Regions from separate parts of the Streptomyces sp. NBC_00224 genome, predicted to be linked through region 1. Evidence: riboswitches for the same ligand, from Rfam matches in the RefSeq annotation. Region 1 holds a riboswitch; each other region holds the start of a gene.
What was found. A riboswitch is a leader RNA that binds a small molecule or an ion and turns the genes downstream of it on or off. The one in region 1 is predicted to bind cobalamin.
Positions count from the first base shown of each region.

Region 2: linked by a shared signal. The riboswitch ahead of metE (5-methyltetrahydropteroyltriglutamate--homocysteine S-methyltransferase) and the one ahead of OG965_RS33985 (acyl-CoA thioesterase) in region 1 are both predicted to bind cobalamin.
Region 3: linked by a shared signal. The riboswitch ahead of OG965_RS14775 (CbtB domain-containing protein) and the one ahead of OG965_RS33985 (acyl-CoA thioesterase) in region 1 are both predicted to bind cobalamin.

Region 1 is NZ_CP108106.1:7,606,610-7,611,451, reverse strand. Features, by position in the region: gene aceA (isocitrate lyase) at 1-473, shown strand, start outside; gene OG965_RS33990 (3-hydroxybutyryl-CoA dehydrogenase) at 525-1,391, shown strand; cobalamin riboswitch at 1,449-1,686, shown strand; partial or broken gene OG965_RS33985 (acyl-CoA thioesterase) at 1,873-2,295, shown strand; gene OG965_RS33980 (MarR family winged helix-turn-helix transcriptional regulator) at 2,324-2,761, opposite strand; gene OG965_RS33975 (alpha/beta fold hydrolase) at 2,885-3,721, shown strand; gene OG965_RS33970 (hypothetical protein) at 4,099-4,269, shown strand; gene OG965_RS33965 (ANTAR domain-containing protein) at 4,342-4,695, shown strand; gene OG965_RS33960 (hypothetical protein) at 4,738-4,842, opposite strand, start outside.
Region 2 is NZ_CP108106.1:6,782,378-6,787,219, reverse strand. Features, by position in the region: gene OG965_RS30325 (ABC transporter substrate-binding protein) at 1-129, opposite strand, end outside; gene OG965_RS30320 (VOC family protein) at 368-1,162, shown strand; gene metE (5-methyltetrahydropteroyltriglutamate--homocysteine S-methyltransferase) at 1,233-3,554, opposite strand; cobalamin riboswitch at 3,737-3,889, opposite strand; gene OG965_RS30310 (molybdopterin-dependent oxidoreductase) at 4,162-4,842, shown strand, end outside.
Region 3 is NZ_CP108106.1:3,290,486-3,295,327, forward strand. Features, by position in the region: gene OG965_RS14750 (DedA family protein) at 145-786, shown strand; gene OG965_RS14755 (DUF2277 domain-containing protein) at 799-1,035, opposite strand; gene OG965_RS14760 (RNA-binding S4 domain-containing protein) at 1,087-1,521, shown strand; gene OG965_RS14765 (hypothetical protein) at 1,637-1,930, shown strand; gene OG965_RS14770 (CbtA family protein) at 2,042-2,815, opposite strand; gene OG965_RS14775 (CbtB domain-containing protein) at 2,834-3,058, opposite strand; cobalamin riboswitch at 3,092-3,249, opposite strand; gene OG965_RS14780 (histidine phosphatase family protein) at 3,318-3,887, shown strand; gene OG965_RS14785 (NAD-dependent epimerase/dehydratase family protein) at 4,100-4,842, shown strand, end outside.

The DNA of each region.
Region 1 (4,842 bases):
GCCTGGCCTACGCCCCGTACGCGGACCTGCTGTGGATGGAGACGGGCACACCCGATCTGGCACAGGCCCGTACGTTCGCCGAGGCGATCCACGACCGCTACCCCGACCAGATGCTCGCGTACAACTGCTCGCCGTCGTTCAACTGGCGGGCGGCGCTGGACGACGACCGGATCGCCAAGTTCCAGCGGGAGCTGGGGGCAATGGGCTACCGCTTCCAGTTCATCACCCTGGCGGGATTCCACTCCCTCAACCACGCCATGTTCGACCTGGCGCGCGGCTACGCGGAGTCCGGCATGACGGCCTATGTCGACCTTCAGGAGCGGGAGTTCGCCGCCCAGCACGACGGGTTCACCGCCGTCAAGCACCAGCGGGAGGTCGGCACCGGCTACTTCGACGTCGTCTCGACGGCGGTCAACCCGGCCGCCGAGACGCTCGCGCTGCGCGGCTCGACTGAGGAGGCGCAGTTCCACTGACGCGTCCGCGCATTCGCCCGCGAGGGCCCACCAACAACGTACGGAGGGATCATGAGCACAATCCAGCGCGTGGGGGTCGTCGGGGGCGGCCAGATGGGGTCGGGGATCGCGGAGGTGTGTGCCCGGGCCGGACTCGACACGGTCGTCTGCGAGGCCGACGCCACCGCGGCCCGGGCGGCGCGCGAGCGGCTGGTCCGTTCCCTGGACCGCGCCGTCGAGCGGGGCAAGGCGACGCGCGCCGAGCGGGACGACGCCCTGGCCCGGCTCGTGTTCAGCGGCAGCCTCGACGACCTGGCCGACCGGCAGCTGGTCGTCGAGGCCGTCCCCGAGGACCCGGCGCTGAAGGCCGAGGTCTTCGCCGCGCTCGACAAGGCCGTGGAGGACCCGGACGCGATCCTGGCGACCAACACGTCCTCCGTCCCGGTCATGCGCCTGGGCATGGCGACCGGGCGCGCGGACCGGGTGGTGGGGCTGCACTTCTTCAACCCGGTGCCGGTCATGCCGCTGGTGGAGGTGGTCCCGTCGCTGCACACCTCGGCTCAAACCCTGGCCCGGGTCGAGGAGTTCGCCACGTCCGTCCTGGGCCGCACCACGGTCCGCTCGCAGGACCGGGCGGGGTTCGTGGTGAACGCCCTGCTGGTGCCGTACGTCCTCGCGGCGATCCGCATGGCCGAGTCCGGGTTCGCCACGGCGGCCGACATCGACGCCGGCATGGAACGGGGCTGCGCCCACCCCATGGGCCCGCTCAGGCTCGCCGACCTGATCGGCCTGGACACGGTGGCGGCGATCGCGGAGTCCCTGTACGCGGAGTTCAAGGAGCCGCTGTACGCCCCGCCGCCCCTCCTCCAGCGCATGGTCGAGGCGGGCCTGCTGGGCCGCAAGAGCGGCCGCGGCTTCCATCGGTACGGGGCGGAGTGAGGGCGTACGGGTGTCGCGCGCCCGGAGCCGGTTGCCGTCCGGTTGCCGGTCTCTGGTTACGCTGTCACCGCAGCTGGTTCGCCCCGTCCGCCAGGCGGGATGCGTCGCAAGAGGGAACCCGGTGGGAATCCGGGACTGCCCCGCAGCGGTGAGCGGGAACGACCGCCGTCATCAGCACTGGGCCCGCACGCCGGGCCCGGGAAGCGACGGCCAGTAGGTGCCTGACACGTCGTCATACGTACGTGTGGGGACGCGCCCGCGAGTCCGAAGACCTGCCACTGCCCGTACGCCACCCGTGCGTACGGCGATCTCGGCGGCCTTCGAGGGGAGGGCCGGCGGAGCGGGCGGACACGCAGCCGGACACGCGTGGCCACCGGCGCTGCCGTTCCTCCGCGCCCTTCGCGACCTTGGCGAAATCCGGCTCCTCGCACCAACCGCCGGGATACCCCCGCGACTCGCGAAGGAGAGTCCCGTGAACCCCATGGGCATTCGCACGACCACCGGCCGCGCCCACAAGGCACCGGCCGACTCCCGGGTCACCCTCGCCCACATCATGAGCGAGCACGACACCAACCTGTACGGCACCATCCACGGTGGCGTCGTCATGAAACTGATCGACGACGCGGCCGCGGCCGCCGCCGGCCGCCACGCGGACGGCCCCGCCGTCACCGTCTCGGTGAACCGCATGGCGTTCCTCTCCCCCGTCCGCGCGGGCGACCTGCTCACGGTCCACGCCGAACTGGAACGCGCGGGCCGCACCTCGATGGACGTCGCCGTCCAGGTCACGGCCGAGCGCTGGAACGCGTCCGGCCCCACGACAGAAGTGGCCACGGCCCAGCTGACGTTCGTCGCGATCGACGCGGACGGCACGCCGAGGGGGGTCCCGGAGCTGACCACCGCCACGTGACAGCGCCGTACCTCCGCACCTCCGCTCAGGGGCTTCCGGACTCCGAAACGACGTCGACGTCGTCGAAGAGCTCCAGCATCCGGCCGAGCACCCGGACACAGGCGGCGATGTCGGCATCGCTGAGGTCGCCGCCGACCTGGCGCAGCAGGGCGTACTCACGAGCGGTCACGGCGGTGATCACCGCCTGGCCTTCACCGGTCAGCCGGATCAGCGAGGAGCGTTGGTGCGCGGGGTTCGGAATGCTCTCGACGAGCTTCCGCTCGGCGGCGTCGTTGACCATCCGCTGCACGAACTGGCGGCTCAGCGACTGGGCCCGGCCCATCTGCGGCACGGTCATCGGGCCGTTCTCGCGCAGCAGGTCCAGCACGGCGCGCACGCCCACGGAGATGTTCTGGGCGGCGTCCAGCTCGATCCGGCGCTGTACGCGGCGGTAGAGCGGGCCGACGAGTGCGAAGACTTCCATGAGACGTCCCGGCAGTTCGTCGGGGGACAGGGGTACGGAGGTCGGTTCGGTCACGGGATCACTCTCTCACGCCACATGACAACCGGGTTGCCATCTTCGGGCATTCATGACACCTTGGTTGTCATGAACGAGATCCTGTTCGAGACCTTCCAGTCCACCGACGGCCTGCTCACCTACCGCGACGAGGGACCCCGTGACGGCGAGGCGCTGGTGCTCCTGCACAGCGTCTTCGCGGACAGTACCCAGTTCGACACCCTGATCCCGGGCCTCACCGCCCTCGGCTACCGGGTCATCGCCCCCGACGCCCGGGGCCACGGCCGCTCCGCCAATGCCGCAAAGCCGTTCCGACAGGCCGACGACCTGGCGGACCTGCTGCGGAACCTGGGGCTGCGTCAGGTCGTACTCGTGGGCGTCTCGATGGGCGGGATGATCGGCGTGGACACGGCCGTCGAGCACCCCGAGCTGGTGCGCGCCCTGGTGGTCAGCGGCCGCGGGCTGGGCGAGCCGGACCTGACCGACCCCTGGTCCGCCGCCGTCGCCGAGCGGCAGCACACCGCACTGGCCGGCGGAGACCTCCCGGGCTACCTCGACGGCTTCCTTGAGTGGATCGCGGGGCCGCGGCGCAGCCTCGACGAGATCGATCCGGCGATCGTGGCGCACGTCCGCGAGATGGCGACGCGCACGCTGATGAAGCACACCCCGGACGAGCCGGACCACCTCGTCCCGGTCGAGGACCTGGCCTCCCGCGCCAAGGACATCGCCATCCCGGTCCTGGCCATCAACGGCGCCCTCGACGTGCCCGGCCTGCTCGACACCGTCGCGGCCCTGATGGACGCCGTCCCCCACGGCCGCACCACGGAGCTGGACGGCGCCGGCCACTACACGACGATGGAGCAACCGGAGGAATTCACCCGGGTCCTGGTGGACTTCCTGCGCGAGGTCCACGGCCACGAGGGCTAGGCAGTGCCGGAGAACCGGGGTTCCCCGTCTCGCTCCGCACCGCGATGATCCGGGTGCGGGGCGAGGCCGGCGCACCTCCTCTGGGCCCGCCCGACCGTTGACCTACCGTGACCGCCGTACCGCGGACAGCTCTCACACCAACCAATGGCACCTTGTGGCAACAGCTCGCCACCGTCGGCCGGCGGTCGCGCATCATGGGGCGGAAGGCGAGCAGGACGAAGGGGGCCGAGGCCCGACCAGATGCCAGGTGGCCATCTACGTCGCACAGATACGCGCCGGCGTCGCAAGGTATCCGCAACCTTTGGGCAGGACTACGCTGTTGGGTGACGCCCCGGCCCCTGGCAGCGATGTCCCATTCCGTTCCCGGGAGGCCCGCCGTGTCCGAGCAGGAGGTCACCGCGCTGCGCACCGAGAACGATCAGCCGCGGCGGACGATGGCCGACCGCGCGCTCGTCGACCAGCCATGCGGCATGGTGATGGTCCTGCTCCAGATGCACCGGGCGTTGCGCCGCGCCCTGCGGCGGCTCCATGCAGCCGACCGACGATGAGCAGCACTCCGACCGGACAAGCCCTGGGGGCGTAGGCCATGGCTCTCATCACCGCGCTACGAGACAGGCACCATGCATCAAACGATCACGCCCTATGGCGAACAGCGGAGATGGACGGCCGCGGCTTCGGCGCAGGATGCGGCTCTTGTGGCCGCGGTCCTCGAACTGCGTGCCGAGAACGATCAGTTGAACAAGGCCCTGTCGAGCCGTGCGGTGATCGACCAGGCGCGCGGCATGGTGATGGCCCTGGCGCCGTGTTCCAGCGAGAGGGCCTGGGGTCTGCTGGTGGATGTGTCGCAGCGTTGCAACATCAAGCTCCGGGACGTGGCTGCGGCCCTGGTCGCCACGGCGCAGGGCGAGTCGCTCCCGGCGCCGATGCAACGCGAACTGCGTCACGCGCTGAGGCGCCTCCACGATCGGCGGTGACGACTCGTGTGGTGCGGGCGGCTCCACTTCCGGCGGGCGCCGCTATTCGGGCCGCTGGGTCCCGGCATTGTGAGCCAGGCCGTCGGGATGCTCTGTCGTACGCTCTCCCAGCCGAAGGACCAGTACACGTAACGCTGTTGGGCCGGG
Region 2 (4,842 bases), 820 kb from region 1:
TCCGGGGCCGACTCCGTGGTCCCAGAGTGTGGCTCCGGCCTGGATGTAGGCGGTCACCCTGGTGGGCACCCCGCTCGCCGTGGCCACCTGCCCGCGGTCGTCCGAGAACTGCCAGACCGGCTTGTCCATGAGGTCACACGCCCCCTGTAGGTCGCTGTGCGCGCCAGCGCCGGGTCACGCTACGCCCGAGTCGTCCCGCCCCGCCAGGATCCGTACCCGATTACCTGCCCGCCGTCCCGGCGCGTCACCCCTTTCGGCGCTCCGGTCGTCCGCGCCCCGGCGCGTGGAAGCGCTCGACGCGCGGGGTCGGGGGCGGCTGGCTAGCGTGGCAAGCCGGACCGTCTGTCACACAGGAGAGAGCACAGTCATGGCCGCAGAACCAGAGGGCACTCCGTGCTGGGCCGATGCGATGTTCACCGATGTCGAGGGAGCGAAGAGCTTCTACGGTGACGTGCTGGGCTGGACGTTCGGGGAGGCGTCGTCGGAGTACGGCAACTACACGCAGGCGTACGCGAACGGCAAGGCGGTGGCGGCCGTCGTGCCGCCGATGCCGGGGCAGGAGGGCCAGTCGGCGTGGTGTCTCTACCTCGCGTCGCCCGATGTCGCCGCCACCGCGAAGAAGATCAAGGACAACGGCGGCGAGGTGCTGATGGAGCCGATGCAGGTCGGCGACTTCGGGTCGATGGCGATCGCCCGCGAGCCCAGCGGCGCCGTCTTCGGCGTGTGGCAGGCGGGCAGTCACGAGGGCTTCGAGGCCAAGGGCGTGCATGGCGCGTTCTGCTGGGCCGAGTTCTTCACCCGCGACCCGGCGAAGGTCGACGCGTTCCTGCCCGCGGTGTTTCCGTACGGCACGAAGCAGATGCAGGACGACGCGGTCGACTTCCGGGTCTTCAGCGTGGGTGACGAGATGGTGATGGGGCGCATGAGGATGACGGAGGAGTTCCCGCCCGAGGTCCCCTCGTACGTGAATGTGTACTTCGCGGTCGACAACTGCGACGACGCGGTGGCGAAGGCGACCAAGCGGGGCGGGGTGCTGCGGTTCGGGCCGATGGACACGCCCTTCGGGCGCTTTGCGGCGCTCAGCGACCCGCAGGGCGCGACGTTCTCGGTGATCGACCTGCAGACGACACAGGGCGAGATGCCGCAGATGGCCGATGTGTAGCGAGCCCCGTCTGCCTCGGCGGGTCCCGGGGTGTTCGGGCACGCGCGCGTGCCCGAACACCCCGGCCGTGTCAAGCCCCCTGCTGCACCTGCGTCCTGACCGTACGGGCGGCCTCGACCAGGTTCTCCAGGGACTGCTTCGTCTCGGTCCAGCCGCGGGTCTTCAATCCGCAGTCCGGGTTGACCCAGAGCCGTTCCGGCGCGATGGCCGCGAGCCCCTTGCGCAGCAGTGCGGCCGCCTCCTCGGCGCTCGGTACGCGCGGCGAGTGGATGTCGTAGACACCGGGTCCCACCTCGCGCGGATAGCCCGCGGCGGCGAGCTCGTCGGCCACCTGCATGTGTGAGCGGGCCGCCTCCAGGCTGATGACGTCGGCGTCGAGGTCGTCGATGGCCTGGAGGATGTCGCCGAACTCGGCGTAGCACATGTGGGTGTGGATCTGGGTGTCGGGACGTACGCCGCCGGTGGTCAGGCGGAACGATTCCGTGGCCCAGTCCAGATAGGCGGCGCGGTCCGCGGCGCGCAGTGGCAGCGTCTCGCGCAGGGCCGGCTCGTCGACCTGGATGACCGAGGTCCCGGCCGCCTCCAGGTCCTCGACCTCGTCGCGCAGGGCGAGCGCCACCTGGCGTGCGGTCTCGGCGAGCGGCTGGTCGTCGCGGACGAACGACCAGGCCAGCATGGTGACCGGCCCGGTGAGCATGCCCTTGACGGGGCGGTCGGTGAGCGACTGGGCGTACGTCGTCCAGCGCACCGTCATCGGCCGCGGCCGGGAGATGTCGCCGGCCAGGACCGGCGGGCGGACATAGCGCGTGCCGTACGACTGGACCCAGCCGTGCCGGGTGGCGAGGTAGCCGGTCAGCTGCTCGGCGAAGTACTGCACCATGTCGTTGCGTTCGGCCTCGCCGTGGACCAGGACGTCGATGCCCGCCTTCTCCTGGAAGGCGACGACCTCGCGGATCTCGGCCTTGATGCGCTCCTCGTACCCTGCGGTGTCGACGCGTCCGGCGCGCAGGTCGGCACGGGCGGTGCGCACCTCGGTGGTCTGCGGGAACGAGCCGATGGTGGTCGTGGGCAGCAGCGGCAGTCGCAGCCGGGCGCGCTGGGCCGGGGCGCGTTCGCCGTACGGCTGGGAGCGGCGGCCGTCCGCCTCGGTGACCGTCGACGTACGCGCGCGTACCGCCGGGTCGTGGGTGAGCGCGGATCCGGCGCGCGAGGCCAGGTCGGCGCGGTTGGCGGCGAGTTCGGCGGCGATGGCGCCGGTGCCGCCGGCGAGGCCGCGGGCCAGCGTCACCGTCTCGGCGGTCTTCTGGTGGGCGAAGGCGAGCCAGCGGGCGATCTGCGGGTCGATGTCGCGTTCGGCCGTCGCGTCGAGCGGGACGTGCAGCAGCGAGCAGGACGGTGCCACGTCGACAGTGCCCGCGAGGCCGAGGAGCGTGCCGAGGGTGGCGAGGGACTTCTCGTAGTCGTTGATCCAGATGTTGCGGCCGTCGACGACGCCCGCGACCAGCCGCTTGTCAGGCAGTCCGCCGACGGCCGCGAGGGCGTCGAGGTTGGCGGCGGCCGGTCCTGTGAAGTCCAGGGCGAGGCCGTCCACGGGCGCCTTGGCGAGAACGGGCAGGGCCTTGCCGAGCTGGTCGAAGTAGGAGGCGACCAGCAGCTTGGGGCGGTCGGTGAGGCTGCCGAGCGCCCGGTGGGCGAGGGCGGCGGCGTCCAGTTCGGCGGGGGTGCGGTCCTGGACGAGGGCGGGCTCGTCGAGCTGCACCCACTGTGCGCCGGCCGCCCGCAGATCGGCGAGCACCTCGGCGTACACGGGCAGCAGCCGCTCCAGCAGGGCCAGTGGCTCGAAGGCGGCGTCGACGCCGGGCGCGGGCTTGGCCAGGAGGAGGTAGGTGACCGGGCCGACCAGGACGGGCCGGGCCGTGAGGCCGAGCGCCAGCGCCTCGGCGAGCTCGGCGACCTGCTTGCCGGAGTCGGCGGTGAAGACGGTGTCCGGGCCGAGCTCGGGGACCAGGTAGTGGTAGTTGGTGTCGAACCACTTGGTCATCTCCAGCGGCGCCACGTCCTGGGTGCCGCGGGCCATGGCAAAGTAGCCGTCCAGCGTGTCGCTCTCGACGGCGGTGCGGTGCCGGTCGGGGATCGCACCCACCATCACGCTGGTGTCGAGGACGTGGTCGTAGTACGAGAAGTCGCCGGTGGGGACTTCGTCGACGCCCGCGTCGGCGAGCCGGCGCCAGTTGGCGCGGCGCAGGTCGCGGGCGGTGTCACGGAGGGCGTCGGCACTGACGCGGCCCTTCCAGTAGCCCTCGACGGCCTTCTTGAGTTCCCGGTCGGGGCCCTGGCGGGGGTAGCCGTACACAGTGGCTCGTGCTGCCGCGGCTGCGGACTTGCTGGTCACGAAACTCTCCTTCGCGAGAATGTCCCGAAAACAACCCTGGTACGGGTCGTGGGTGCGAAGGGAGACGGACAGGGCGGCCCGCGCGGAGCGGTGCCCGCGCTCGAACCACCTCTTGTCTCGCCGACCCGCCCACGAGGTCACCAAGGTCTCCGCACGCGGTCGGTCGCGCACGGGCAACGGGCAGGTCTTCGGACTCGCGGGCACGCCTGCCGGTTTCCCGGCGGACACCTAGTGGCCGTCGCTTCCCAGACCCGGCCGGGCCCAGTGCGTATGACGGCGGTCGTTCCCGCTCACCGCTGCGGGGCAGTCCCGGATTCCCACCGGGTTCCCTCTTACGACGCCTCCCGCCTGGCGGACGGGGCGAACCAGCTGCGAGCGCCACCCTACAGAGTCGGGGGTCGACAGGCCCCCTCACATCGGGCCCGCACACCTCGTGATGTCCGACATCGGAGGCGTGCCGCAGTCGCACACAGGTGCTCACAGCATCGCGGGGCGATTAGTGTGGCCGACGTAACCACTCGTGATCGCCGCACGTGACATCGAAGTAACGGGCATTTCGTACGGTCGGAGCCCAAGGTATCCCGGCCGAGACGAGAGGGGACACCCGTTGACCGCACAGGGCACGCGGGCCGCCACCGAAAAGGTGCGCACGGTCTGCTCGTACTGCGGTGTGGGCTGCGGGATGGTCCTCGACATCACCGTGGGGCCGGACGGCCGGCGCACGGTACTCAAGGCCTCCGGCGACAAGGCGCACCCCGCGAACTCCGGACGGCTGTGCACCAAGGGGGCGACGACGGCCGACATGCTGGCCGCTCCCGGACGCCTGGCCACCGCGCTGGTACGGGGTGAGCGGGGGGCCGAGCCGGTGCCCGCCGGGGTCGACGCGATGATCGCCGAGACGGCGGGCAGGCTGCGGGCGATCGTCGACGAGCACGGGCCGGACGCCGTCGCGCTGTATGTGTCCGGCCAGATGAGCCTGGAGGCGCAGTATCTGGCCAACAAGCTGACCAAGGGGTTCATCGGCACCAACCAGATCGAGTCCAACTCCCGGCTGTGCATGGCCAGTGCGGGCAGCGGCTACAAGTTGTCGCTCGGCGCGGACGGGCCGCCCGGCTCGTACCAGGACTTCGAGAAGGCGGACGTCTTCCTGGTCATCGGCTCCAACATGGCCGACTGCCATCCCATCCTCTTTCTGAGGATGATGGAGCGCGTCAAGGCCGGGGCGAAGCTGATCGTCGTCGACCCGCGCCGCACCGCGACCGCCGCCAAGGCCGACCTCTTCCTACAG
Region 3 (4,842 bases), 4.3 Mb from region 1:
CATCCGAACGACCGTTCATCGGCTCGCCGGTGACACCCCACCCCCGAACGGAAACCCCATGCGCCCCAGGCGTACGCTGTACGGCTGTACAGCGACCCGGCCGCAGACCAGCGACAGCGGGGCGCATTCCGTTCGGGGGTCGTAGTGCTGGAGAGTGTGGGGTCGCTGACCGGCAGCCCATGGATTTATGCCGTGGTGACTGTCTCCGTTCTCCTGGACGTGTTCCTCCCCGTCCTGCCCAGCGGGGTCCTGGTGATCACCGCCGCGACCTCCGCGGCGGCCGGATCGACCACCGCGGCGGGCGCCCCGCACGCCATACGCGACGTGCCCGACCTGCTCCTCCTCGCCGCCTGCGCCGCCGCGGCCTCGGTGCTCGGCGACCTCGTCGCGTACCGCCTCGCCTGGCGCGGCGGGGCGCGGCTCGACAAGGCCATCGCCCGCTCCCGCCGGCTGACCCGCGCACAGGAACGTCTCGGCGCCGCACTGAGCCGGGGCGGCGGCGCGCTCGTCGTCATCGCCCGGTTCGCCCCGGCGGGCCGGTCCGTCGTCTCCCTCGGCGCGGGCGCGGCACACCGCACGCCCAGGGAGTTCCTGCCGTGGTCCGCCCTCGCCGGGGTGGCCTGGGCGGGCTACAGCGTCGGCCTCGGCTACTTCGGCGGGCGCTGGCTCGGCGCGACCTGGCTCGGCACGGGCATCTCCGTCCTCGCCCTGTTCGCGGCGGGCTCCCTCGCCGCCTACGTCATGCGCCGCCCGGCCCAGGCCGCGGTGGCCGGCCCGGCGGCCTGACGCACCGCAGGGCTACGCCGACGCCGGTGTCCTGACCGGCACTCCCCGTATCTCCAGGCCTTCGAGCAGCTCGGCCGTGGCCCGCGCTATCTCGTCCACCGCCCGGTCGAAGGCCTCCTGGTTGTGCGCGGCGGGCGCCCGGAAGCCGGACACCTTGCGCACGTACTGGAGAGCCGCCGCGCGGATCTCCTCGTCGGTGGCCTCCTCGGGGAGGACCGGCGGCCTGAGCGTCTTGATGCTTCTGCACATGCCTCAAGTGTGACGGGTACCACTGACAACGGCCTCGGTAGAGTCGGAGGCATGGCGGCAGCAGACGAGGCGAAGACACAGGAGCCCAAGGGGCCGACGGCACCGGCGGCACCGGCGGGGCCCTCGGAGCCCGTACGGATCGACAGCTGGATCTGGTCCGTCCGGCTCACCAAGACGCGTTCCATGGCGGCGACGGCGTGCCGGGCCGGCCATGTCCAGCTCAACGGCGAGCGCGTCAAGCCCGCGCACACCGTGAAGGTGGGTGACGAGGTGCGGGTGCGCCTGGAGGGGCGGGAGCGGATCGTCATCGTCGCGAAGGTCATCCGCAAGCGGGTGGGCGCGGCGGTCGCGGCCGAGACCTACGTCGACAAGAGCCCGCCGCCGCCCGCCCGTTCGGACGTGCTGGCCGCCGGTGTGCGCGACCGAGGCATGGGCCGGCCGACCAAGCGGGACCGCCGGGAGATGGAGCGGCTGCGCGGACAGTAGGGGCCCGCGAGTCGTTGGCCGGTACGTAACTCGGAGGCCAACTCCCGCTGTACCGGAGTAACTTGGAGGGCCGGGGGCCAGGGGAGCCCCCGAACCGTCCCTAGAGGAACACGCCATGATCCTGTTACTGCTCGTCCTGGCGCTGGTCCTGTACGGCTTCGGCTTCAGCCTCGGCGGCATAGTGTTCTGCGTCGCCGTGGTGGCCGTACTCTTCAGCGTCCCGCGCCGTGGCCGCTCCACGGCACCGTCCGGGGGTTCGTCCGGCAGCTCGTCCGGAGGCGGCGGATCCAGCCGTGGCACGGACACCGACTACCGGGCCTACCGCGCCCGCCGGGAACGTATGGACCGGTGGGAGCGGCGCTACCGCAGGGAGCGGAACAGCCGTCTGTTCTCCCTGCGTCGCCCTTGACCGATCGAGCGCCACCGAACAGCGCACCGAGCACGACCTACGCGCGCGAGGGCCCCGACCGACATCGTCACCGACGTCGGTCCGGGGCCCTCGTGCGTGCGGCGCGCCCGGTCAGTGGGCGGCCGCAGTCGTGCTGTCGACGGCCGTGCCCGTGCCGCGGGGCTCGGCCGTGGCGGCCTTGGGCGCCAGGAGCCGTTCGGCGAGGTGGCCGAAGACCAGCCCGAAACCGGCCCACAGGGTGAGCTGGATGGCGAGGGCCGCGAGCCGGAACTTCCAGAGCAGCATCGCCGGGAAGTCCTTCGGGACCTCGTTGACGGCGGGCAGGAACGCGTACGCGAGCCCGATGGCGACCAGGAAGGCGGCCGAGGCGGCGACGGTCGCGTTCCAGTTGCCGAGGCGGGGCGCGAGCCGCTTGCCGAGGATCACGGCGGAGACGGCGAGCAGCACGCTCAGCGCGATCATCAGGAAGTACAGGGCGGTGCGTTTGCCGATCGTGTCGGGGTCACCGATGGACGGCGGGTTCGCCGGGTACTTCAGGAACGGGACGACATAGACGGTCGCAAGCGCGCCGAGCGAGACGAACGCCGCCGTGGCGCGCGGCCCGAACCGGCCGATCCGGCCGAGCGCGACACAGAACGCGAGCGCGGCGATACCGCCGAGGGCCACTCCGAACACGAGCACACCGGTGGCGAGGCCGCCGGTGGACTGCAGGGTGCGGCTGAACACCTCTTCGCCGTGCTCGTGCGCGTGCGCGTCCTCGAAGTCGATGGCCGCGTCCACCCGGGGCTCGCCCAGGACGTACGCCACGATGAGCGCCAGCAGGCCCGCTGCGAGACCGGCGAGCATGCCGCGCACCAGCAGGGCCCTGACGTGCAGGGAGTTCACGAGTTGGTTCCCCTGGTCTCAGTGGCAGGGGAAGCCGAGCAGGTGGCGTCCGTCGTGGACCCACTCGTGGACGTTCTCACCGGAGAGGAGGCTCGTGGCGCCCTGCTCGGCGCCGACGAAGTACAGGAGGACGAGCATGAGGATGCCGAAGAAGAGCGCCCAGGGGGCGATCGCCTTGAGCGATATGGGGGTGATGGCCGGCGTTGCTGCTGCGCTGGGCGCAGGGGCGGCGGAGAGTGCCACGGCAGAACCTCCTGGGGAACACGCGTCCCGGTCATTGGTGCCTTTGTCGACGGTGGTGGGTCTGACTTCCCCGTCTTCGCTCCCTGTTGAGGGCGCTCGCCGGGTTCACAGTGGCGCGACCGTGCCGGATTCTCACCGGGCTTCCTTCACACCGTCTTTATGTCGACGAGACCGTACCGCGTGAGGGACCGCGCCGCTACGGCGCGCGGGGGCACAGCCCCCGCGCGAAGTGCGCGAACGGCCGTGCTCTGCTTGACCCATGACCGTACGCGTGATGTTGATCTCACCCCCGGCCGACCGCTACGCGCGCGAGGCGAGAGTCGGCGACGACGCGGCCGCCCCGGACGAGGGCGCGGTCCGCAGGGTCAAGGACGCGGCGGCGGCGCTTCCGGTGCCGGCCCGTCGGCTGAAACCGCCCGCCTCCCGCTACGAGTTGGCGGACGGCCTGCCCACGGGCGACGAACCGGCCCTGGCCGACTGGGATCTGGGCCGCTGGCGGGGGCGGCGCCTCGACGAGCTGAGCGCCACGGATCCCACGGGGGTACGGGCCTGGCTCACCGATCCCGGGGCGGCGCCGCACGGCGGGGAGAGCCTGCTCGCGCTCGTCGCGCGCGTGGGCGCGTGGCTGGACACGCTGCCCGCGGCGGGCGGCCGGATCCTCGCGGTCGCCTCCCCGGCGGTGGTCCGCGCGTCCGTGACCCACGCCCTGGCCCTGCCGCCCGCCTCCTTCTGGCGCCTGGACGTGGCCCCCCTGTCCCTGACCGAACTCTCGGGCCGCGCGGGCCGCTGGAACCTGCGGTGCGGGCGGCCGGCGGAGGGGGTGCAGTAACGACGAAGGTCCCCCGCCGTCGGATCCGGATGCGCTGGTGTGCCGCAGGGACGCGGCCTCGCCATCGACTCCGCCACCGGCTCGGAGGGGTCTGCCGTCGCTGGCCCTGGACCCGTACCGCAGGCAGTACGTATGAAGACGCCCCCCGTCTGGCCTTCGGGCCGGGCAGGGGGTCTTTCGTCCTGCCAGTGTTGACGGGCAGGATCAAGAACATGCGACGCACTCTCCTGCTCGGCGGCACCTGGTTCCTGGGACGCGCAATTGTCGAGGCTGCGCTGCTTCGCGGTCGGGAGATCACCATCTTCAACCGCGGGCGCTCAGGCCCCGACCTTCCGAACGTCGAATCGGTCCATGGCGACCGCACCAACACCGACGATCTCCAACGCCTCGCAAGACTCGGCCCGTGGGATGTGGTGATCGACACATCAGCGTCCGAGATGGCGCCCCGGCAGGTCCTCGACAGCAGCAAGGCTCTCGCGTCGGTCGTCGACCGGTACGTATACGTATCCACGGTCAACGCCTACAAGGGATGGCCCAACGAGCCACTGTCCGAGGCCAGCCCCCTCTATCCAGCACTCCCGAACGCCGACCGCGATTTCGGGGTGGCCGAGGGCGTCACTCTGCATTACGGGAAGCAGAAGGCCGGAGCCGAGGCAGCCGTGTCCAGCGTCTTCGGCAGCCGCGCCACGATCCTCCGGCCGAGCGTCATCCTTGGACCTGGCGAGTACGTCGGTCGTCTGCCCTGGTGGTTGCGCCGGGCGGAGCGTGGCGAGAGCATCCTCGCCCCCGGGCGGCCGGACAAGACGATCCAGCCGATCGACGTACGCGACGTCGCGGACTTCGCTCTCATGGACACGATCAGCGGCGCGTACAACTTGGCCGCGCCGCAAGGTCGAGCCACCATGAACGATCTCCTGACTACATGCGTGACGGTGACCGGCAGGCGTGGACACCT